DNA from 3 places in the Pontibacillus yanchengensis genome. Region 2 is predicted to be linked to each of the others. Evidence: predicted binding sites of a transcription regulator. Region 2 holds the regulator's gene; each other region holds the start of a gene.

Region 1 (8,165 bases), on a different contig from region 2:
TTTATAAAACACCAAATGCAATATACAACAAACCAATATATTAATCCCTCTCCACTTAGAGAATTTTTCTCTAAGTGATTTTTTCGTTCACACCAATAATGTAAACCCTTACCTATTTATCTTTATACATAAAGTTGAATATTCTTTCATAAAAACCGCTATGCACCCTTAATTAATTGTGTTATTATGCATTTACACTAATAAAGATACAAAAAACACGGAGGGATTACGTTATGAAGAAATTCGCAATTATTTTATCATTATTTTCCATCATCGTATTAGCTGCATGCGGAAGTTCAAATGCTGAAGGGGAGCAAGAATCAGATAAGAAAACCCTTGTGATGGGAACGTCTGCTGACTATAAACCTTATGAATTTATTGATACGAAAGAAGGACAAGAAATAGTAGGTTTTGATATTGATATTGCCAAACACATCGCTAAGGAAATGGGTTATGAACTGAAGATTGAAGACATGGACTTTAACGGATTAATTGCTGCGTTGAATAGTAACAAAGTAGATTTTGTCATGGCTGGCATGACACCAACGGAAGAGCGTAAGGAAAAAGTTCAGTTCTCTGACATCTATTATGTAGCAAAGGATTCCCTTATTTCCAAAAAAGAATCCAATATTAATAGCGTAGAAGATTTGAAGAATAAAACCATCGGCGTACAGCTTGGCTCCATTCAAGAAGGTAGAGCCGAGGATATGCAAAAAAACATAGAAGGTATTAAGTTATCTCAACTTGATCAAATTCCACAGCTTGTCCAAGAATTAAAATCAGGCCGTATTGACGCAACGATTATCGAGAATACCGTTGCAAAAGGGTATCTAGATAATAATAAAGAACTGACTAGCTTTATTATAGACAGCGAGGACGAGCAAGGATCAGCGGCGGCGTTTCCTAAAGAAAGTGAAATCGTAAAGGAATTTAATAAGGAACTGCAAGAAATGAAAGAAAGTGGAAAAATGGACGAACTCATCAACAACTGGTTCGGAAAAGGATCTTCAGAATAGGGAGTTGAACAACAATGATTGACCTAATACCATCTATCCCATTCATCTTAAAAGGAATACTCGTTACGCTACAATTCGTTGTTGTTTCAGGAATTTTCGGTTTTATTATCGGGGTTCTATTGGCATTCGCGAAGATTGGTAAGTTTCCATTGTTAAAACGGTTTGCTGATGCATATACTGCATTCTTCCGAGGAACACCTTTGATTCTCCAGCTCGTCTATGTATATTTCGTTGTTCCCGAAGTCACAGGCTGGGAGATTCCTAAGCTAGCAGCTGGGATTATTGCCTTTTCCTTAAACTCAGGAGCTTATGTATCCGAAATCATCCGTGCTGGTATTCAATCTGTTGATAAAGGACAATTTGAAGCTGCTCAGGCATTGAATGTGTCCTACTGGAAGTCCATGCGTAAGATCATTTTACCGCAAGCTATTAAGCACATCTTACCGGCATTAATGAACGAATATATTATGTTACTGAAAGAGTCTGCCGTCATTTCTGTAATTGGCGCTCACGACATTATGCGTCGCTCGCAAATTGTTGCAGCAGATACCTTTAACTACTTTGGCGCTTTAACCATTGCATTGATTATTTACTTTATAATGGTGCGTATTCTAGAAACATTCGGAGCAAAACTCGAAAAAAGGTTGCGATACAGTGATTAACGTAAACAACTTAACCAAACAATTTGGAGACAATCAAGTACTAACCAACATTACAACCGAAGTAAAAAAAGGAGATGTTGTCGCCGTCATCGGACCTTCTGGATCTGGTAAATCTACATTTCTTCGGTGCATAAACGGGTTAGAAGAAGCAACGAAGGGTGAAATCATTGTCGATGACATCACGTTAACCGAAAAAACGTTAGCACAAGTCCGGGAAAAAACAGGGATGGTCTTTCAACACTTCCACCTCTTCCCGCACCTAAAGGTGATTGACAATATTACCTTTGCCCCAATAGAAACAAAAGGTGTCAAAAAGGCTGATGCAGAAAAACAAGCTAAAAAGCTATTGGAAACAGTGGGCCTATCCGATAAAGCAAACACGTACCCTAACCAGCTTTCCGGTGGTCAAAAACAACGTGTTGCCATCGCCCGTTCTCTAGCCATGGAACCGGAAATCATGCTATTCGATGAGCCAACATCAGCTCTAGATCCAGAGATGGTAAAAGAAGTACTGGATGTGATGAAGCAACTGGCTCATTCAGGCATGACCATGGTTGTGGTGACGCATGAGATGGGATTTGCTCGGGAAGTTGCAGACCGAATCCTTTTCCTCGATGAGGGAGCCGTTGTAGAAGAAACCACACCTCACGCTTTCTTCCATCATCCAGAAACAGAAAGAGCGCAAAGCTTCTTAGAAAAAGTACTCTAACCACTTGAAAGCGCAGGCGCCCTGTTCAGGCTTAAGCAAAGCTCGCCGGTGGCGTTTCTTGCCACAGAGAGGATTTGCTTAAGACCCCGAGGGGGTAGGTGTGACGGAGCTAGCCATTAGAAAAGCGCAAGCGCCTTGCTAGCGACGCACAAACTGCTGGCCTGGGAGTTAGAGGAAGTTCGATTAAACCCTCTGCGTCACGCAGCAACATCGAACCAACCTACGTTGTGTAGGCCAAAAGGAATCACAGAGAGTAGTAGTGATTCGATGTTGACTTATCGCACAGAGGTGAGGGAAGCACACTAGTCGCTGGGTGCTGGAGCTAAACAGGCAAGCACCAGAACTTATACTTTATTTAACCTCATAACAAAACCCCTGCCGTATTGGCAGGGGTTTTGTTTACTATGGAATATCGTATCCCATCGAGCTTGTATAAATTTCAAACCATTGATCCCTCGATAGATTATAGTCTAGTGCAGCTACGGCACGATCGATTCGGTTGACCTTGCCTGATCCAACAATTGGCATAATGTTTGCTGGGTGGTTTAGCAACCATGCATAGAGCACCTCATCGATTCCATCGGCACCTAATTCATTCGCTACCTTTTCTAACGTTCCACGTAAGCGCACCGCTTTCTCCTCTTGACTAGTAAAAACATCTCCTCCACCTAAAGGAGACCAAGCCATCGGTGCCATACGCTTTTCCATACAAAGATCTAATGTACCGTCTTGAATATTTTCAAGGTTATAAGCAGATAGCTCAATCTGGTTTGTGACTAGTTCTACATCCAAGAAGGACTGTAGCATGTTCAATTGATGTTGTTTAAAGTTGGATACACCAAAATGACGAACCTTCCCTTCATCCTTCAGCTCTCGAAATGCACTTGCCACCTCTCCTGGGTCCATGAACGGATCGGGACGATGAATTAATAATAAATCAATATAGTCGGTACGAAGGTTTTCCAAAGAATTCTCTACGGATTTTTTAATATGAGCCTTGCTGGTGTTATAGTGATGGGAATGATGTTCTGGACGATTTGGTGACTCAATCACGATGCCACACTTTGTTACGATTTCCATGCGCTCACGGAGCTCCGGTTTCTTAGCCAATGCTCTTCCAAACAACTCCTCACATGTATAACTCCCGTATAAATCCGCATGATCAAATGTTGTTATCCCCTGATCTAAGCAATGCTCAATCAGTTGGATCAGTTCTTCATCTGTGTACTTCCAATCAGATAATCTCCATTCGCCATGAACAATACGTGATAAAGATAAACCAGATGCTAATTTTATTCGTTCCATATGTATTCCTCCAAATTTTGTAACAATCGTATACATTAACTTTAATGCACACAGAAGAAAAAATCTATTGTAACGCTTTCAATTTGTCCAAATCATGACAATGAGCCTAGACGGTTAAAAGTAAACCTTTTCACGCCATTTTTATCCTTCTCCTTTTTTGTGTAGAAGTTTACACTTAACATGTGAAATAATTCACATTAAATAAAAAAGGGTGATAGAACATGACATGGACTCAAGCTTACGATCCATTTAACAACATTTGGTTATCCGCATTTGTAGCAGCTATTCCGATTTTATTTTTCTTTCTAGCTTTAACCGTTTTTAAAATTCGAGGAACCATTGCATCTTTATGCACCGTCCTTCTTTCATTCATTATTGCAATTAGTGTTTACAACATGCCCACTGCAATGGCTTCTGAAGCAGCAGGATATGGATTTGCTTTTTCCTTTTGGCCAATTAGTTATATTGTCATTATGGCCGTGTACTTATATAAATTATCTGTTAAAAGTGGTCAATTCAATGTAATCAGAAGCTCTATCGCTTCCATATCTAAAGATGCTCGATTGCAGATGTTACTTGTTGCCTTTTCCTTCAATGCCTTTCTTGAAGGCGCAGCAGGATTCGGTGCTCCTATTGCCATAACAGCTGCACTATTGGTTGGTTTAGGCTTCAAACCTCTGCAAGCTGCTGGAATATGCTTAATTGCGAATACAGCTTCTGGTGCTTTTGGTGCGATGGGGATACCTGTCATTGTAGCAGGTCAAGTAAGTGGGATTGATCCAAAAGTGATTGGACAATTTTTAGGAACATCTTTACCGATTATTTCTTTCACCGTTCCATTTTTATTAATCGCTATTCTAGATGGTCTGAAAGGGGTTCGACAAGTATGGCCTGCTGCTCTTGTATCAGGCGCTTCCTATGCTCTTGCTCAATACTTTACAGTGACCTACATCGGTCCTGAATTACCTAATATCACATCTGCCATTGCTAGCTTAGTGGCACTCGCGCTCTTTACGAAGGTGTGGAAACCTAAAGAGATTATGGAACTTGACGTTCAAGAAAACGAGATGGAAATAAAATCTCCATTAACTTTCAAAACTATTGTTAAAGCATGGTCTCCCTTTATTGCGTTAACAGTGATGGTAACCATTTGGAGCTTATCTTTTTTTAAACAGTTGTTCACACCGGAGGGATTATTCGCAGGAACCATTCTTCATATTCCTATGAATCACTTGCATAACCTGGTACTAAAAGCTCAACCAATAGTAACAGAAGTAACACCTTATGCTGCTATATTAAAGATAGATCTTTTGTCAGCTACTGGTACTGCTATTTTCATTGCAGCAATCCTATCTATTATTATGCTACGTATCCCAATTGGTGTCGCTTTAGAAACATTTAAAGAGACGTTACAAGAGTTAGCGAAACCAATCTTTACAATTATGATGGTGCTAGGTTTTGCTTTCATCGCAAACTATAGTGGTCAATCTTCCACACTAGGGTTAGCGATGGCGGCTACTTCTGACTATTTCCCATTGTTATCTCCTGTACTCGGTTGGATTGGCGTTTTTCTAACAGGGTCTGTGACATCAAACAATGCCTTGTTTGGTAGCCTTCAACAAATTACAGCCGAGCAAATCAGCGTACTACCACTTATCTTAGTGGCGGCTAATACATCAGGTGGAGTCATGGCAAAAATGCTTTCCCCACAATCCGTCGCTGTAGCATCTGGAGCTGTAGGATTAGTAGGCAGAGAATCAGAATTGTTCCGATTCACCCTTAAATATAGCATGGTATTCTTATTGATTACTGGTGTTGTTACCTTTGGACAAGCATTGTTTTTATAACATCGAAGCTTGATAGATAGCAAGACTCGTATCAAAAAGAGACTTTCTCCATTGATGGGAAAGTCTCATTCTATTTCCAAATTGAAACAAGGGAATGGTAGGTCAGCAATTTGGGGATATGAACGAGATTTGAATATAATCGAGATTTCAAATATATAAGCAGACCCAAATTTTATGAGCAATACTATCATTCAAGCCTGAAAAAGACTTCTCACACCCGAAAATGAATGAAAACAAAAGAGCAATCTGTACTGAAACCAGACTGCTCTTCTAATTCACATATTCTGCTGTTTATACAATGCCTCAATCATTCTCACATTGTGTAGGGTAAGTTCGTGAAAATCATCAAATGTTCCACCGTTCTCGATGATTCTCATGAACGCTTCCACTTGCAGCTTATATTGATCGCCCTCGAGGACTTCTTCTTGTTGCCCGTCTTCATTTTCAATAATAATCACGCCCCGGTGATTGTTATTATCGGGACGGTATGCATGAGGCACAGTAATTTTTCCTTTTGTTCCCATCACTTGATATTCATTCCTCACCGGAGCATTAAAACTACAATCAATCTGAGCCAATTTTCCATTTTCTAATGTGAGGTTGATGAGACTCGTTGTATCGATACCAAATCGTTCATCTATATGAGACATAATCTGAGCTTCGGTTGGCTGAGAGTCTAATATATTCATCGTGGAGTGAAGACCGTAGCAGCCTACATCCCATAGTGCTCCACCACCTTTTTCCTTTTCTAGACGAATATTGTCTTTCGTCTTATCAAACATAAAGGAGAATGTAGCTCGCATGTACTGGACTTCGCCTATTTCCCCGGCAATAATTAGCTCTTTTACACGTTCATGCTGCGGGTGAAACTGATACATAAATGCCTCTAAGAAATACACATTGTTACGACGACACTCCTCAAGCATTTCTTCTACATCTTGGACCGTTAAAGCAGCAGGTTTCTCACACAAAATATGCTTCCCGGCCTGTGCGGCGGCGATAACCCATTCCTTATGTACATGATTGGGCACTGGTATATAGACGGCATCAACGTCCGGATCGGCTAACAACTCTTCATACGCATCATAACCTTTAGTAATGCCAAACTCTTCTGCTATTTGACTTGCTTCCCCACTTCTACTTGCAATCGCAACAATCTCAGCATTCGCTCGCTGCAGTGCTGGAATCAATGCTTTCTTGGCAATATTCGCTGCACCTAGAATTCCCCAACGCATTTTTTGAAGCCCTCCTTTATTTGCTTTCGAATGTGTTTACCTATGTATAGCACTACGAAGAAAAAATGACAGGAAATATACATCCTACATAAAGAGTAACACATAATGCCTTCATACAAGCAGAACAAAAGCTCGGGGCGCCCGGTTAGCGACGTACCAACTTAAGCGTCATAAATTATCCTTCCTATACTGTCCCATCCACCGGAGTCTAAAGTCGAAACACACAAAATTGTATATTAAAATAAAACGTATGTTATGGTACAGTGATTGGGATTACAAATGAAACAACATTTAAGATTGGGGTAGCGCGTTGACACAAACAATATTGGATAAGAAAAGCACCTGGATAAAAATTGGACTCATTGCAGCGGGTATTACGATGCCCTTGTGGTTAGGTGCTGATGAAGTAGGACTCACTTTTCTCATCGAACAACTAGAAACAAACCCTTCCGGAGACACGTTAATGATGACAGCTTTTTTACTCGTCATGCTGAATACCGTACGAGCTCTACCACATTATCTCGGAGCTTTATTACTAGGGGATGAGCTTGGTTATCGATTACAAAGACCATGGTTAAAAATCATCGTCCCTATTGTCATCATTCCATTGGTATATGCAATTATTAACGTTTACAATCCACTGGATTATTACTTTGGAGGACCAGCTCTCTTATTAGTCACCTCTATCGTTGTGTTGCAACGTATCGCAAAAGGCCGTTTGCGTCCCATCATAAAGTCGTTTGTATTTTCCCAGTTATTGTTTGGCATACAATGGTTAGATACCGTTATCTTCCTTACCCCTTTTAGCTTTGGAGGAGGTCCAATATCTACGAAAGTGAAAGATATAGCCGTATCATTAGGGTTTGAAACGACTTTGTCCTTCTACAGCCTGGTTTTATGTAGTATTTTTGTTGGGAATGCCATCGTTTTGGCTATTTATTTAACCGTTTCCGAACAAAAATGGACCATGAGCCAAGATTTAAATATTGCTAGAGGTGAAATGATCGAATCACGTTCTGGACGGGAAGCAATGCACTTGGTTCATGATTTAAAAACACCTCTTGCCTTAATAGAAGGGCTAAATTCGTTGATTCAAATGAAAACAACAGACAAAGAAATTCATGATTATACCGAGAAAATCTCCGATTCTATTCAGTCCACCAGCAACATGGTGTCTGAGATCCTTTATGATGAGCGAAAGAATTGGTGCACCCTCGTATATTATTATTAGTCAGATTCTTTCTGGCTTTTAATCCTCAATACCTTTTTAGGAAGGTATAATGAGGATACATCAGATAGAGGTTGTCGCTCTGCGCCCTTGAAGCATTGTCTTCGTGTTTTAGACTGACACCTCTTTCTTTATAGAACTATTCGTATGAGCTGGATGGTAC
Region 2 (8,165 bases):
TGAAGATATTGCAGCGAGCTTTCAGGCAAGTGTAATAGATGTACTGGCTACGAAAACGTATAAAGCTGCTAAACAGTATAACGTGAATCAAGTGATTGTAGCAGGTGGTGTAGCAGCCAATAAAGGCCTTCGCGAGCGCCTGAATGACCAATTCAGTGAAGAAGAAGGGATGAGTCTGCTAATCCCTCCATTGTCTTTATGTACAGACAATGCAGCGATGATTGCAGCTGCTGGTAGTATTGCTTACGAGCAAGGTCACCGAGCAGGATGGGATCTCAATGGGAATCCATCTTTAACACTAGAGAAGTATGCTAGAAGAAGTAAAGCTTCCCAATAGATGAATAACAATGCTGTTACTTATAGAGTAGCAGCATTGTTATTGTTAATAGATTATTAAATGTTGACTTGTGTATAACGATGGTAAGTTATATAGTTTCTACCAAACTTGGGAGATTGCAATGGCAGGTTGTCCGTCATATCAAGATGAGGGTTTACTTAAGCCTGTAGGGGTCGAACAGGGCGCCTGCGCTTTTCTTTATGCATAGCGCAAACAGTTTATGTAGGATAAGTTTTCAACAGGTTGTTCACAGTTATGTGGATAAGAATTTGTAGAGTTTTGTCATTGTGAGGTTGTGGATGTGTACAATAAATGTGGATAAGTCTGTTGACAAATGTGGATAATGTGTATAAACCTGTGAAAAACCCACTATTTCAAAGATTAATTGTGTAAAAAGTAGTGGATAACTTGTGGTTATTCATTTTCACCACTATAAATCGACAATATATGCGTTTTCATAGGAATATATGTGTATATTTATCCACATACCCATCTGTGTCAGAACCAAAGCGTTGAAGTTGGGCTGAAAAGTATGAAGTTATACACAAACTTTTTCTATACAGTAAAAAACACCCTAGCCCACTATGTGGACTAGAGTGTGTATTATTCCACTTCTTGAAGCTGCTCCCATTCTTCCATAAGTGTTTCAATCTTTTGTTTACAGGTGTTGTTTTCTTCGGTCAGCTCAAGGGATTTCTCATGATCTTGATAAATATCAGGCTGACATAATAAATCGTCATTTTCCTCAATCTTCGCTTCGTGTTCCACAATCTCTGCTTCAATTTCTTCGATACGGCGTTGTCGTCTTCTTGCTTCGCGTTTTTGGGCCTTGTCTTGTTGATAATCTAGTTTGTTATCAGATGTGGCTTCTTGTAAGTCGGGATTGGATTGTTGCTCAAACTCAGCAATTTCTTGTTCCTCTTCTTTTTTCTCTACATAATAATCGTAATTTCCAAGATAGAGGGTTGTGGAATCTCCTTGCATCTCTAAAATTTGCGTCGCAATTTTGTTGATGAAGTAACGGTCGTGAGAAACGAATAGGATTGTGCCTGGATAGTCCATTAAAGCAGATTCTAATACTTCTTTACTATCTAAGTCTAAGTGGTTGGTAGGCTCGTCTAATACTAGAACATTGGACTTTTCTAGCATTAACTTTGCTAACGCTAGCCGAGCTTTCTCGCCACCACTAAGGGAATTTACTGATTTCAGCACGTCTTCTCCTGTGAATAAGAAATTACCAAGCACGGTACGAACATCTTTCTCATCCATGTTAGGATATTCATCCCATAATTCATGTAACACTTCTTTTTTTGATTGAAGTCTGGCTTGTTCTTGGTCGTAGTACCCTATCTGTACGTTAGCGCCGTACTGAATAGAGCCATGGTTTGCTTGCATGAAGTCGGTGATGGTTTTGAGTAATGTGGTTTTTCCTACTCCGTTTGGGCCAACAAGAGCAAGTCGATCCAGTCGATTTAAATCAAAGGTTACATTGGAAAAGACAGGCTTGTTCATGTCGTCATATTGGAACGTAAGGTCTCTTACTTTTAAAACGTCATTCCCAGTTCGACGATTAATATCAAAAGAAAACTTAGCTGACTTTTCATCCCCCATCGGTTTTTCGACTGTCTCCATCTTTTCTAACTGTTTTCGCTTGCTTTGAGCACGTTTCGTTGTAGACGCTCTAGCAATGTTTTTTTGAATGAAGTCTTCCATCCGTTTCACTTCGGCTTGATGTTTCTCGTATCGTTTTAAGTCGCGCTCATAGTTAGCAGCTTTTTGATCAAGGTAGTTGCTATAATTTCCGAGGAACTTTTCAGAAGAATGACGGGAAATTTCATAGACAACGTTCACAACCTTATCTAAAAAGTAGCGGTCGTGGGAAACGATAACGACGGCTCCTTCATACCCTTGGAGATATTGCTCTAACCAGTTTAACGTATCAATATCTAGGTGGTTCGTAGGCTCGTCCAAGATGAGAATATCAGGTTTGGATAAAAGTAGCTTCCCTAGCGCTAGTCTCGTTTTTTGACCACCACTTAGTGTCGCAATTTTTGTATTAAGGTCGAACTCCTTAAATTGGAGCCCGTTTAAGACAGCTTTGATATCTGCCTCGTACCGATATCCGCCCTCATTCTTGAAACGTAATTGTTTTTCATCGTAATCTTTTAATAACTTTTGATAACGAGTTTGATCTTCTATTAGATCAGGGTCAGCCATTTGCTGTTCCATTGTGCGTAATTCTTGTTCCATTTCACGGAGATGAGCGAAAACGTTAATCATTTCATCCCAAATCGTTTTATCCGATTCAAGGCCTGTGTGTTGTTCGAGATAGCCTAATGTAGCTTCTTTAGGTTTATGGAGTTCTCCGCCTTCATATGGAAGTTCTCCTGCCATTATTTTTAGTAGGGTAGATTTACCCGCACCATTTCGACCGACAATGGCAATCCGATCATTGGTGTGTACTTCTAATTTAATATTAGATAAAATAAGATCAGCGCCATAGCGTTTTGTTATATCATTGGCTTGCAATAAAATCATGCTCGTTCACCTCAATGTGTTAAGTGTATCTTATGCTTGGCGTTAGAAGCAAGGTGATCGCTTTCATCATGCATGTCAGAATAATATACGATAGGAATCTTTTTTGGTACAATTTAGTGCATATAATAGATATGGATAACAGGCTACTTTGATCTTATCGAATAGAGTCTGTACTTGTCACGAGGTAAAGACTGGGCGAGTTAGCTTTTTTAAAGAAAAGAAAGTGATAAGTTCTAGCGCTTACATGTCCAGCTCTAGCGCCTACCCCTTGGGTTGAACAAGTCGCGTGCGCTTTTCTTTAAGATAAGATCTAAGTATCTTATCCACACAAGTTGAATCTCCCCGCCTGCGCTTTTGGTATAAGGAGGTATTGGTATGGGTGAGTTTACTCATTTTAATGAGCAAGGTCGTGCACATATGGTAGATATATCAGAGAAACAGGATAGCGTTCGTACTGCCATTGCATGTAGCAGTGTTTTGATGGATGAAGAAATATATAATGCCATCTCAGAAAACAAACTAGAAAAAGGAGACGTATTGGGTGTAGCACAAGTAGCTGGCATTATGGCAGCAAAAAATACATCGAATTGGATTCCCATGTGTCATCCATTGTCGTTAAAAGGGATTGATGTATCCTTTGAGTGGACAGAAGAAACGAGAGGATATCGTTTAACAATCCAATCAAAGGTGAAGACAAAAGGTAGTACCGGTGTGGAAATGGAGGCGCTCACATCTGCGTCTGCTACTGCATTAACCGTGTATGATATGTGTAAAGCACTTAATAAAGGTATGATTATTGGGGAAACGTACTTACTAGAAAAGACAGGTGGTAAATCTGGTGATTATCATAGATCGCCCGAAGACGAGGGGGAGGACCCATGGAATTAGATCAAAATAAAATACCCCAGGCCACAGCCAAAAGGCTTCCACTATACTATCGGTTTATCAATAACTTACATAGTCAAGGGAAGCAACGAGTGTCTTCTAAAGAATTGAGTGAAGCTGTCAAAGTAGACTCCGCCACCATCCGAAGAGATTTCTCTTATTTTGGTGCACTTGGGAAAAAAGGCTATGGCTATAACGTGAATTACTTAGTAACGTTTTTCCGTAAAACGTTAGATCAAGATGAAACAACGAAAGTAGCCCTGATTGGTGTAGGGAATCTTGGTACAGCATTCCTACACTATAATTTCACGAAAAATAATAATACAAAAATAGAAATGGCTTTTGATGCCAATGCTGAGAAAATAGGCGATGATATCGGAGGTGTTCCTGTCTATCATATTGATGAAGTGGAGGAACGCTTGAACGAAGACGTTTCTGTTGCGATTTTAACGGTACCAGCACAAGCTGCCCAGGCAATCGCGGATCGCATGATTGAAGCGGGTGTAATCGGTATCTTAAACTTCACACCAGCACGAATTAATGTGCCCGGCCATGTACGTGTTCACCACATTGATTTAGCAGTAGAGCTGCAGGCCCTAGTTTACTTTTTGAAACATTATCCTATGGATGAAGAAGAAGTAGAGGAAGAGCCTGAAGAATAATATAAAAGGTGTTACCAAAAAGCTCGCATTTTGCGAGTTTTTTGTTTTGTGTAAGAAAGTATAATAAATTTGCTTTTGTATAATTTAATAGGTTATAGAGGCTACATCCAGCTCCAGCGCCCAGCGACATCGAACTGACCTACATCTTGTAGGCCCACGTCACGCAGTAACATTGAACCAACCCACGTCGTGTGGGTCGCAGCCCATACGTCGCTAAACGGGCACTTGCGCTTTTGTTGTAGCCTATCCATACTTTTCATATAAATAAGAAATTGGGTAAACATTATATTATCTTTCCTATTTGGGCCTATGGTATAGTAGAAAAATACTTCGAGTTACGAAATAAAAGAGGAAGGGGGATACAATGAGTAGACTTCCAAAGAAATGGCTTGTTGTGGTTTCTGTACTATTTGGAACCTTTACGGTCATTTTAAATAATAGTATGCTGAATCCAACGTTACCTCGTTTCATTAAGATCTTTAATTCTGACGCAGTAAGTGTTGGATGGATGCTAACCATTTTTATGGTAGCGATGGGGATGACCATGCCGCTTACTGGTTTTCTAGGAGACCGCTTTGGTAAGAAGAAAGTATATATTAGTGGACTTATTATATTTATGGTTGGTTCCATTTCAGGATCCTTATCACCTAGTCTTGGCCTGGTCATCTTATCAAGAGCCATACAAGGGATAGCAGGTGGGTTGATGATGCCAATTGCCATGGCGCTTATCTTTAATGCCTTTCCGAAAAATGAACGGGGACTAGCTGTAGGCATTTACGGCGTCGCAGCAATGGTTGCCCCGGCTATTGGACCTACGGTAGGCGGCGTGATTATTCAATACTTTGCATGGCCGTTTCTATTCTTATTTAATATTCCATTCGGCATTATTGGGATTATCTTATCCACGAAATTTTTAAAAGAAACAGAGACGAACCCGGAACTAAAATTTGATTATATCGGATTTGTTCTTGTTACGGCTGGAGTTGGGAGTGTGCTATACGCTCTTGGAAGAGGAAAAACACTAGAGGCACTAACGCAGTGGAGTAACATTGCTCTAATTGTAGGTGGTATAGTAGCTATTATTGCCTTTGTTCGATTTGAAGATAAACAGCAACAACCGTTACTAAATCTTTCGGTGTTTAAGGTGCCTACCTATGCCATTTCCACGATTGTAACTGGTTCTGCATCCATTGGTTTGTTCTCAGGAATCTTTTTACTTCCGTTGTTGATACAAGAAGTATATGGATTGAGTGAAGTCCTAACTGGCTTATTATTCTTACCAGCAGCTGCTGCGAGTGGTATTTTTATGTCTGTTGGTGGTCGCATATTAGATAAAAAAGGGCCAAAATGGGTCATTCCGATTGGCTTACTTATACTAGCCAGTGCTACGACTGGATTAGGCTTCATTGGTTTATCCACTCCTTATTGGGTTATCTTAGCTCTCAATGCAGTCCGAGGCATGGGATTAGGATTCAGTAACATGCCAGCTACGACAGCAGGGATGAACGCTATCCCAGAACATCTAGTTGCACAAGGGTCGGCCATGAACAACGTGCTACGACAAATAGCGTCATCATTAGGCATTGTTTTCTTCTCTGTTTACTATGAAACAAGAAGAGTGCAAATTGCCGCCGGTCAGCCAAATATGACAGAAGCTACGTTGCAAACGTTGAATGAGGCCTTTTTGGTTTCAACTGCGTTGGTATTAATCGCATTACCATTTTCCTTCTTTATGAAGGGGGTACAAGATGATGAAGAGGACGCAAAAGAAGCGCAATGACGACTAGTCGTCATTGCGCTTCTTGCATGGTGACATGGTTTTCTTTATTTCTATTTCAACCCTCAGGCTCTCCATTCTTTCCGTAATAGCCCAAATAAAAGCATGTCCCACATTTCACCGTCTCGTCTAATGAATTCGCGATAGACCCCTTCTTTTTGAAAGCCAAGCTTTTCATAAAGGCGTATGGCTCTTGGGTTGTTTTCAAAAACCGTCAATTGAATACGGTGTAAGTTACACTCTTGAAAAGAAAAGTCTACCAGCAGTTCCATCGCTTCAGTTCCGTATCCGTTATTTTGATAGGATTCTTCACCAATCGCGATCGACACCCATCCATTTCCTTGATTCCAGAGGATGCCTTCCAATTCTATAAAACCGATAAGTGTTTCCGATTCAATGGTACGAATGGCAAATAGAAAGCCATTGCCTGAGGTCGCATCCTCATACCATTTTTCAATCTCTTGTTTGGTTTTGGGTTGGGCAATCGTTGCATCTAATTGTCGTAAGAACGTAAGGTTTCGATGCCACTCCATTATTTTGTCTAGGTCTTCTTTATGTAGGGCTGTTAACTGTACTTGCTTTCCTCGTAGTAGCATCGTATAACTCCATTCGTATAGGATTGAAAAAAGACAGACTCCTTATGTCGAAGAGAGTCTGTCTTTTCTGTAGAAGTATTATTCTCATTTCTTTGAGTTTTTCATCTTAAAGTGCAATGTTACTAGACGGATGCATACGGCAAAATCAAATGTAGCAACGATGACTAGAATAATCGTGATGAAATTCCAAATTGTGCCGTCTACACTTTGAATCGCAATATAGGTGAAGATACCCCCCATAATGAAATAGAGGAAGGCCATCAAAAGAGGTGACGTTCGCATAAAGGATTTAGCCTCCAATAATTGTTTGAGCTTGTTCTAATTGTTTTTCCCATTGCTCAATTTGCTCTGGATCAATGGTGAATTGAATCAGTACTACAATTAAGTTCATTGCCATATGAGCAATGATCGGTACGATGATTCTCTTAGTTTGTACATATAAAAAGGCAAATACTAAGCCCATTGCAGTATATTTTATGGTGTGCATCAGATCCATGTGCACGACAGCAAAAATTAACGAAGAAATTAGTGCTGCGATAATAAAGTTTGTTTTCTTGTAAATGGAGCCAAATAGAACCTTCCTGAAGAGCAGTTCCTCAAGAATAGGTGCTAAGACTGTGATGATCAGAATGAAGATTGGCATGCTTTTGGCGAAATTCATTAATTGTTGCGTGTTTTCTGATGCCTGAGGGATGCCAAGTCCCATTTCAATGAGTCCAGCTATAATTTGTGCCACATAGGCTAAAATGATACCTAATAAACTCCAGCCTAATAGTTTACTTATTGGTAAATTTTTTCTTGTGAGGGAGGTTTCTTTCATATCAGGTCGAAGTAGTAATAGGATAATAATTAGGGCTGCTGGAAAACTGATTAAATTCCATGTCACGATAAGTTGACTTTCCTGATTGCCTGTAAGATTCTGAAGGTCGAATCCCCAGATTGCTCCAAGGAGCGGAACTCCTACAAAACCAGAAACTTGCATAAGTATATAGGTTAACATGACATACCAATATCGTCTTGGCAAAATACAACGACTCCTTTACACACACATTTCTTTCATTCTACGTATTGTAACACAAATATAGACGAACCATTAAACATTAGCACTCCAATTCTAGTTAAAAAATAAAGAGGAAATTTTTATGGAAAAAATACATCATTCTACTTGCAAATTTCTGAACAATTCATTATGATAATAAATGTGTTAGCACTCACGTATTGAGAGTGCTAATAAATCAGATAACATGAGAAATCATATTGAAGACTAATGAGGAGGGTGTCTGATTTGTTAAAGCCATTAGGTGATCGTGTTGTAATTGAGGTTATTGAACAAGAAGAGACTACGGCAAGCGGGATTGTGCTTCCGGACT
Region 3 (8,165 bases), on a different contig from region 2:
TCCTTTTTATTTGTGCATTTAGATGAAAGCTTACATCTTTTAAGAATGATAGTATAAGTCCAACTAGACCTTTATCTGCACTAAAGGCTTGCCACTCGGCAAGCCTTCTTTAATAGGAAAGAAAGTATAAAATTTTGGCCCGCAGATGTCTAAGGACGTTCGATTAATACCGCTGCGTCACGCAGCAACATCGAACCAACCTATATCGTGTAGGCCGCAGCCCATACGTCACTAAACGGGCGCTTGCGCTTTTCTTCCCCTCACACTCGGGAGAAAAGTATATTATTTTCTAAATGTATATGTTCATGCAAGTCAGTCTCAATGGCTTCAAGTCGTTGATAAACGAGACGATAAGTGCCACAGGCTCCTTGGGGAGGAGTGTAATCATTGGTAGCCTCGCGTAATTTTTTTAATAGGTTTCCAGCAGTATAATGTTCATTTTCTAATTCTTGTACTATTTTCATAACGTTCCTACGAGTTTCTTCTGTTGGATTTTGCTCATGTTCTAATAATAAAGGAAAGTCATGTGTTTCTTCTTTGATGGTATGTTGTTCAAGTTCTGTCTTTAAGCGATGAAATAGCGTGTGAACAGTAGATAAGTGAGGGTTAGAGGTGCCATGCACACGCAACACTTTTGTTACATAAGGGCTTAGTTGTGGCAATTCTTCATTTAAGTATCGATGATGTTTGGCAATAATATGATCAATCAGTTCTTGAGAGGAAGCATTGAGCCAATCAATTTCTGCATCCTGTAATGCTTTTGATTCACTGTAAAGGGTATTTAAATCAGTTAATACTTGCTCTGGAGACAATTCTCTTTCTTCAATAGCTTCAATTAGTGGACGATTTCCGCCACAACAAAAATCGATACGATACGATTTGAACAAATCACTAGCTTTAGGGAATTTCGTTACAATATCACCTACGATGGATTCTTTCGTGAACGTTTGTTGCATCCTAATCCCTCCATTTAAAAAGAATTTAACTCTATATTTAGAATAGCAAGATGGATGTAAATAAAACGTGATATATATCACATTAAACAACTTGTTTTATGACAACTTTGTGTATGTTGGTTACTTTTTTAGAAGTAAAAAAAGGTTCTGGCGCCCCGAGCTTTTGTTCTTAGCCTTTGGTCTTTCGCATGCTTTTGGGGATATACACACAAGCTGGTTCACTCTCTAAGTAGTCTCCAGTAAGTGCATAGGCCCTTGACCTAGAACCGCCACATACATAACGGTATTCGCATACACCACATTTACCTTTATATTCATCTGGGTTTCGTAAACTCTTGAAGACAGGGGAGTGGCGGTATATGTCAGCTAAAGATTCTGTTCGAACATTACCTGCTTTAACTGGTAATAGGCCGCTTGGGTAAACATCCCCAATATGAGAGATAAACACAAATCCATTTCCGTCATTTACACCTCTAGGGGCACGTCCAAGCCCATCAAATTGCCCCGTCTTCCCAGCATGCAAAGCATCTACATATTGAATTTCAGTTTGTTTATCTTTATTTTTTCTCATCTTATCCATAATGACTACTCGGCGGTAATGTTGAGCGGCTGTTGTTTTAATGTCGAAGGATACGTTTCCTTGTAAGTCGTTTAACCAACGGAAGACTTTTTCATGTTCAGCCGGTGAAATCATATCGCTGTCTTTCCCTCTTCCAGTTGGTACAAGGAAGAACACACTCCAAAGCACACACCCTAATGTCTGGATCAAGTCTGCCATTTCGTCTAACACGTCCACATTATAGCGTGAAATGACAGTGTTAATTTGTAAGGGCAAGGATAATTCATGTATATACTCAATCGCGTTCATCGTTAGGTCGAATGATCCAGAAGTACCTCTGAAGTGATCGTGTATTTTTGCATTGGGGCCATCCAAGCTAAAAGCCCAACGAGCAAGACCGACATCTTTGGCTTTCTTAATTGCTTCTTTGGTTACATTTGGTGTTGCACTCGGTGTCATGGATACCCGAACACCTTTTTGAACAGCATAAGAGGCAATATCATAGACATCAGGCCTCATGAGAGGGTCACCACCGGTGAACACAAGCATAGGGTTGTCCATTTCATAAATGGAATCTATTAATTGTTTTCCTTCTTCAAAAGTCAATTCAAGTGGATGGCGGGTGTATTGAGCTTCCGCTCGGCAGTGAAGACAATGTAACTCACACGCTCTTGTTAGTTCCCATATGACAATAAAGGGATTCTTATTAAAGTCTCGATCGATCATATACATACCCCCTAATTTTAGTTACTTCTATCATAAAAATAGAAAGAACATATGTATGTGAAATTTATCACATTCATTCTATTTTTCGTTCATTATAATAAAGGTACCTAGATAGAAAAGAGGGGATTGCAATGAAACCATTACTACCAAAGCAACATGGAGCATGGGCTATGCTACTTGTACCATTTCTATTAGGAATAACCTCAAGCGCATTTACTAGTACACATGTCCCGTTGTTCCTAGGATGGTTATTTCTTTATTTATCAACTTATCCATTGTTGATGCTAGTGAAGGGGAAAAAGAAGAAGGAGTACTATAAATGGTCAGGTATATATGTCGGCTTCACTTTACTTTTTCTAGCTATTGTTTTGTTGAATGAGTGGGAAATGCTCTATTTTGGACTTATGATGATTCCTTTGTTCTTTGTGATTTTGTATTTTGCTAAAAGGAAGAAAGAGCGGGCTTTTCTCAATGATGTAACAGCTATAATTGTTTTTTGTATAGGAGGATTGGCAAGTTATTACCTTGGAGCTGGTAGCTTAGATAAGCAGGGGTGGATGATTGCTATACTATGCTTTCTGTTTTTTCTAGGCAGCACATTCTTTGTTAAAACGATGATAAGAGAAAAGAAAAATGTAGCCTTCCGTTGGTATTCTTGGAGTTATCATGCATTGCTTCTCATACTTGTCGTTTTGTTTACGCAATCTTTGCTATTCATGATTGCATTTATTCCAAGTGTGATACGGGCATTTACGCTTTATGGGAAAAAACTCACCATTATGCAGTTAGGTGTTGCGGAAATTGTCAATTCAGTGTGCTTCTTGGTTACAATCATTATCTTGGTGTAGGTGGATAGTTAAAGAAGGGGTGTTTTATAACAAGATTAGAAATATAAAAGGGAGGGGAATGATCATTCCCCTCCTTGTACTTCCTGTATTTTAGCTAATTACAGTTAAGCGTTTTGAGTTTGTTGTGTTGATTGTTGCTGTGAACTTGCTTCTGTTTCCTGTTGTTCAACGGGTCCATCTTGTTTTTTTACGAAGAAGGATAAAACCATCCCTAAGAAGGAAAGGACAGTAATGACCATGAAGGCTACATTGACGCCATGTATTTCAGGGTTAGCGATAGAAGATTGCTGCTGAGCGGTCTCTGCTGTCTTTGTCATGACGGTTACAAGGATAGCTGTGCCTACAGATGCAGAAACCTGACGCATCGTATTACTCATAGCTGCACCGTGAGGGATGAGTTTGTCTGGTAGCTGATTTAATCCAGCTGTAGTAGCTGGCATCATGACCATAGATAGACCAAACATTCGGATTGCATAAAATACAGTTAACATAGTCAATGTCGTCGCTGTATCTAAGAAGGAAAGGAAGAAGGTAGAGACGGTGATGATGGATAAACCAACCATCGTCAAAAGTCTCGCTCCAATCCTATCAAAGATACGACCTGTAATAGGGGACATTAATCCAGAAATAATCGCCCCAGGTAACAGAACAAGTCCAGATTGTAGAGCTGTGAAATCACGCATGTTTTGCATATATAGTGGAATAAGTGTTTCAGAACCTATTAAACCGATAAATCCAATCATTCCAATCATGGTTGCAATGGTAAAGATAGGATATTTGAATACTCTAAATTCAAGCATTGGATGATGGAGTCGTAATTGACGTAGGATAAAGAAAAGTAGCGTCACAACCCCGATTACTAGTACAACGATGGTTCTGGAACTGTCCCATCCATAATTCCCAGCGCTTGTGAATCCATATAATAGACCTCCAAACCCTGCTGAAGAAAGAATGATGGAAATTGGATCGACTTTTGGTTTGGTAAGTTCCGTGACATTTTTTAATGCGTAATTGGCAATCCCAATAATGATAAAGGCGATTGGTAGAATAAACAGGAACAACACTCTCCAGGAGTAATGTTCTGTTATATAGCCAGATAAAGCCGGGCCGATGGCTGGAGCGAATGAGATGACAAGTCCAATATATCCCATGGCAGCACCGCGTTTGTTATAAGGGAAAATCATAAGAAATACGGTTTGCATGAGCGGGAGCATCACACCTGCACCACTCGATTGAATAACCCTTCCCATAATCAAAACCGGATAGTTGGGTGCAATAGCACCAACTAACGTACCAAAAGCAAATACAGCCATCGCTGTCATAAATAATTGGCGAGTTGTAAAACGTTCAATTAAAAAAGCACTGATGGGAATCATAATCCCATTCACAAGCATGAATATCGTGGTTAGCCATTGCGCCGTATTCGCCGTTATGTTCATTTCTTCCATGATGGGCGGAATTGCTGTAATCATTAGTGTTTGGTTCAATACGGCGATGAACGATCCGGAAAGAAGCAAGGCAGCAATTAAGACTTTATTATAATTTTGATCTACCATTCTGTATCCTCCTAACCTATAAATGTATTGAAAAATGATAAGTTCTATTTAAAAAGCATCGTTAATTTTCTTAAGCACCAATTATGAAATTATACTCCTTGTTTAAGAAGTAGACAACCATATTGCTTCCTTTATTTTGCATTGCTAAATTTGATCAAACGTTTGATTAATAATAATAAAGAAACCTCCTTATAACAAAGGAGGTCCGTCCACTTCCTATACAATAATGGGTTGATGGGAGGTAGTAGTATTGATGGTTTGTAAGTGTTTCTTGAATTGATGCATCACCCATAAATGAGCTTTTGCTTGGGTGTATTTATAGATGAACCATGGTAATGATGGCATGTAATCATGTATGGCAACGATACACTCTTGCTGATTAGGGATTTGTCTAAACTCTAGCCTCCCTCGTTCATTTTTCTTCGCGTCTTCAAATACACCTCCTGTAATGTAAAAAAGAGTTCGATCTACCGTGCTACGCTCTGGTGAATACGTGAATTCCAGGACAGGCTGATGCGTGATTGGGAACAGGATTTGATACTGACCCTGATCCTTTTCCCTTACCTGTAATAAAGGATGTACCATTTTAGACAACCACTCTATATAATAAAGAGCTACCCAGTCAGCCTTTTTTCCATCAGGTAGGGGAATTCGTTGCACAGATCGTACATCATGTTGAATAGATGGTGGTTGAAGTTTCATGGATGGCAATGTTTTCTGTTGGCCTTGTTTTTCCTCTTCTTGTAGAGAGTACCTTGCAGCTTCTTTGAATGGGATTTTGCCATAACTAATTTCCTCAGACATATTCTCTGGATGAGTTGTCATCGGATGAACAAGGCTTTCAATCAATGGATAGACCATTTCTTTTGGTGTGTTAGTCGTTAAACTCACCCATAATCGGGACAAGTTGACGGTTAAAAAAGGGACATCGATCAAACGTCGTTCTTTTCCCATTGCTTGAGCTGTTTGCCGCATCATTTCTTTGTAGGTCATCGTTTGTGGCCCGCCAACATCAATCGCTTTTCCAGATAAGTTAACATTACCGATGCTGTGATCTAAAGCATATAAAACATCTGGTAGTGCAATGGGGTGCGTCTTTTTCCTTGTCCATTTAGGCAACAGCATCACAGGTAGTCGCTTAACGAGCTTGGCTAAAATAGGGAAGGATGACCCTTTTGGACCAACGATAAGGCCTGCTCGGATAGTGGTCACAGGTGTTCCATACGCTCTTAGAATATTTTCTACCTGAAGACGGCTACGCAAGTGACGGGAAAGTCGTCTCGATTTAGGAATAATGCCACTTAAGTACACAATTTGTTTCAGACCTTGTTTATTTGCAGCTTGAGCAAAATTATCAGCTAATATCACGTCCATATCTTCAAACGACCCTTGTGTAAGCTTGGCAGAGGGGAGCATAGAATGGACAAGATAGACGGCGAAATCAGCGCCTTCCAGTGCTTTTTCAGCATCAGCTAACGAATATAAGTCACACGCACGCCACGTAATATGCTCTGTGTCTTGTTTGTTCTCTATGTTCCTTGAAAGGGCTATGACATCGGCATGCTTGGTCAGTTTTTGTAATAGATTATTTCCGATGTATCCACTTGCACCTGTTAAGGCGACAACAGGTCTTCTTCTGGCTGATGGGTTTTGGTTCATCACGTAACACTCCAGTACGTTATAAGTCTTTGTACCACTCGATTTACCCTTTATGTTTGTATGCTTAACGTTATAACTCTCTTCTATCTAATGAGGTGTTGGTAAATCTTATCCTACTATGGACGAGGTGGTAGGCATAAACTAGAACAACGACCACTGTAGAAGGAATCAGATAAAGGATGCGAAAAACGGTGAGGAGGACAAAGGGATGGCGTATGTGGAAGTGGATGATGGTGTTGAATTGTATTATAAAGCAGAAGGGGAAGGGAAGCCTGTTATTTTCATTCACGGCGTGTGGATGAGTAGTCGTTTTTTCCATAAACAAATGGCTTATTTTAAAGAGGGATACCGTGCAATAACATTAGATTTGCGCGGACATGGTAACGCTTCTAAAGTACAGACTGGTCATACTGTTGCTCAATATGCTCGGGATGTGAAAGCGTTCATGGAGAAGCTGGAGTTAAAAGATGTAACGCTGATTGGTTGGTCGATGGGAGCGTTTGTGATTTGGGAATACCTGCACCAATATGGAGAGGACAATATTAAAGCATCTGTCATAGTAGATGAGCTGGCTTCTGATTTTAAGTGGGACGATTTTGACATTGGTGCCTTTGATCTTGCTACTCTTACAAGTATGATGAGAGATATTCAAACAGATCAATCGCAGCTACTGGAAGGTTTTCTACCTTTAATGTTTAAAGAGGACCTCTCTAAAGAAGAGTTGAAATGGATGCTAAGAGAAACTATGAAAGTACCAGCCTCTATTGCAAGTGCTATTTTATTTGATCAATCGATTATCGATTGTCGCCCCTACTTTTCTTCGATTACGTTACCCACCTTACTTTGCTTTGGAAGAGCAGAGAAACTCATACCTGTCGCAGCCGGCGAGCATCTGCACAAAGAAATTCCGTATTCTCGTTTAGAGATTTTTGAAGATAGTTGCCATTGTCCATTTTTAGAGGAGCCGGAGCGGTTTAACATGGTGGTTGATCGCTATTTGCAGTCGTTATAGGAACACATATCAAATGATAGGTATAAACAATATTCATGCCTAATTTCGTCTTTTCGAAATTAGGCATGAACTGGGTCTAAGAAGCATTGGTTTCTTGGATTACTCTATTCATTTCATTTTTGTACAAGTCAGATCGTCCACCAAAGATCGCTTGGATGTTGTGATCAACCTTTACTACCCCTGATGCACCAAGCTCTTTCAATTTATCCTCATCTATCTTATCTAGTTCAGAAACCTCTACTCTTAACCGTGTAAAGCACGCGTCTACATGCTTAAGGTTTTGTTGGCCTCCAAGGGCATTCATAATCGCTACAGCTGTTTCTTTGGATTGGCCACTTTTATTTCCTTTTTTCTGTTCGTTGTAATCTTGTCGTGTAAATAGTTTGTTGTCTTGTCCACCACGTCCAGGTGTGGCAAGGTCCCATTTTTTTATAGCAAAAGAGAAAGAGAAATAATAGATTACAAAGAATACAGCACCAGCAACGATATTGACCCACCAGTTATTTGTTCCAGGAATGGCGTTAACAAGAATGTAGTCAATTAATCCTGATCCACCTGCCCAGCCAAGGTGGACATCTAGCATGTACATAACTGCAAAGGAAATTCCTGCTAGAAGCGAGTGGAAAAGAAACAGGAAGGGTGCAACAAATAAGAATGTAAATTCAATAGGCTCTGTGATTCCCGTTAAGAATGCTGTACCTGCTGCTGCAACTAACATGCCTTTTACGACTGGGCGGTTCTTCAAATCTGCTTGACGGTACATAGCAAGAGCAGCACCAACCAGCCCGAACATAATTACTGGGAATTTACCAGCCATGTAACGACCAGCGGTTACTTTCACACCCTCTG

The links. The regulator Rex, encoded in region 2, represses fermentation and respiration genes when NADH is low (regulators of the CRP and FNR family bind a similar motif). The targets are predictions, from matches to a motif close to TTGTGAAATATTTCACAA.
Region 1: GLW08_RS13455 (lactate permease LctP family transporter) is a predicted target of Rex. The motif match lies at 3,873-3,890, and genes of this name have one in related genera.
Region 3: GLW08_RS15190 (TIGR04053 family radical SAM/SPASM domain-containing protein) is a predicted target of Rex. The motif match lies at 2,297-2,314, and genes of this name have one in related genera.

The regions. Positions count from the first base shown of each region.
Region 1 is NZ_WMEU01000004.1:177,544-185,708, reverse strand. Features, by position in the region: gene GLW08_RS13475 (transporter substrate-binding domain-containing protein) at 234-1,016, shown strand; gene GLW08_RS13470 (amino acid ABC transporter permease) at 1,031-1,678, shown strand; gene GLW08_RS13465 (ATP-binding cassette domain-containing protein) at 1,671-2,387, shown strand; gene GLW08_RS13460 (aldo/keto reductase) at 2,790-3,692, opposite strand; gene GLW08_RS13455 (lactate permease LctP family transporter) at 3,914-5,539, shown strand; gene GLW08_RS13450 (Gfo/Idh/MocA family protein) at 5,815-6,774, opposite strand; gene GLW08_RS13445 (histidine kinase dimerization/phospho-acceptor domain-containing protein) at 7,085-8,005, shown strand.
Region 2 is NZ_WMEU01000009.1:3,433-11,597, forward strand. Features, by position in the region: gene tsaD (tRNA (adenosine(37)-N6)-threonylcarbamoyltransferase complex transferase subunit TsaD) at 1-337, shown strand, start outside; gene abc-f (ribosomal protection-like ABC-F family protein) at 941-2,875, opposite strand; gene moaC (cyclic pyranopterin monophosphate synthase MoaC) at 3,251-3,763, shown strand; gene GLW08_RS19080 (redox-sensing transcriptional repressor Rex) at 3,754-4,422, shown strand; gene GLW08_RS19085 (MDR family MFS transporter) at 4,787-6,202, shown strand; gene GLW08_RS19090 (GNAT family N-acetyltransferase) at 6,265-6,795, opposite strand; gene GLW08_RS19095 (YdiK family protein) at 6,880-7,077, opposite strand; gene GLW08_RS19100 (CPBP family intramembrane glutamic endopeptidase) at 7,085-7,819, opposite strand; gene groES (co-chaperone GroES) at 8,081-8,165, shown strand, end outside.
Region 3 is NZ_WMEU01000005.1:95,970-104,134, forward strand. Features, by position in the region: gene ric (iron-sulfur cluster repair di-iron protein) at 261-956, opposite strand; gene GLW08_RS15190 (TIGR04053 family radical SAM/SPASM domain-containing protein) at 1,126-2,241, opposite strand; gene GLW08_RS15195 (YwiC-like family protein) at 2,373-3,089, shown strand; gene GLW08_RS15200 (DHA2 family efflux MFS transporter permease subunit) at 3,194-4,645, opposite strand; gene GLW08_RS15205 (NAD(P)H-binding protein) at 4,862-6,304, opposite strand; gene GLW08_RS15210 (alpha/beta fold hydrolase) at 6,513-7,316, shown strand; gene GLW08_RS15215 (PTS transporter subunit EIIC) at 7,393-8,165, opposite strand, start outside.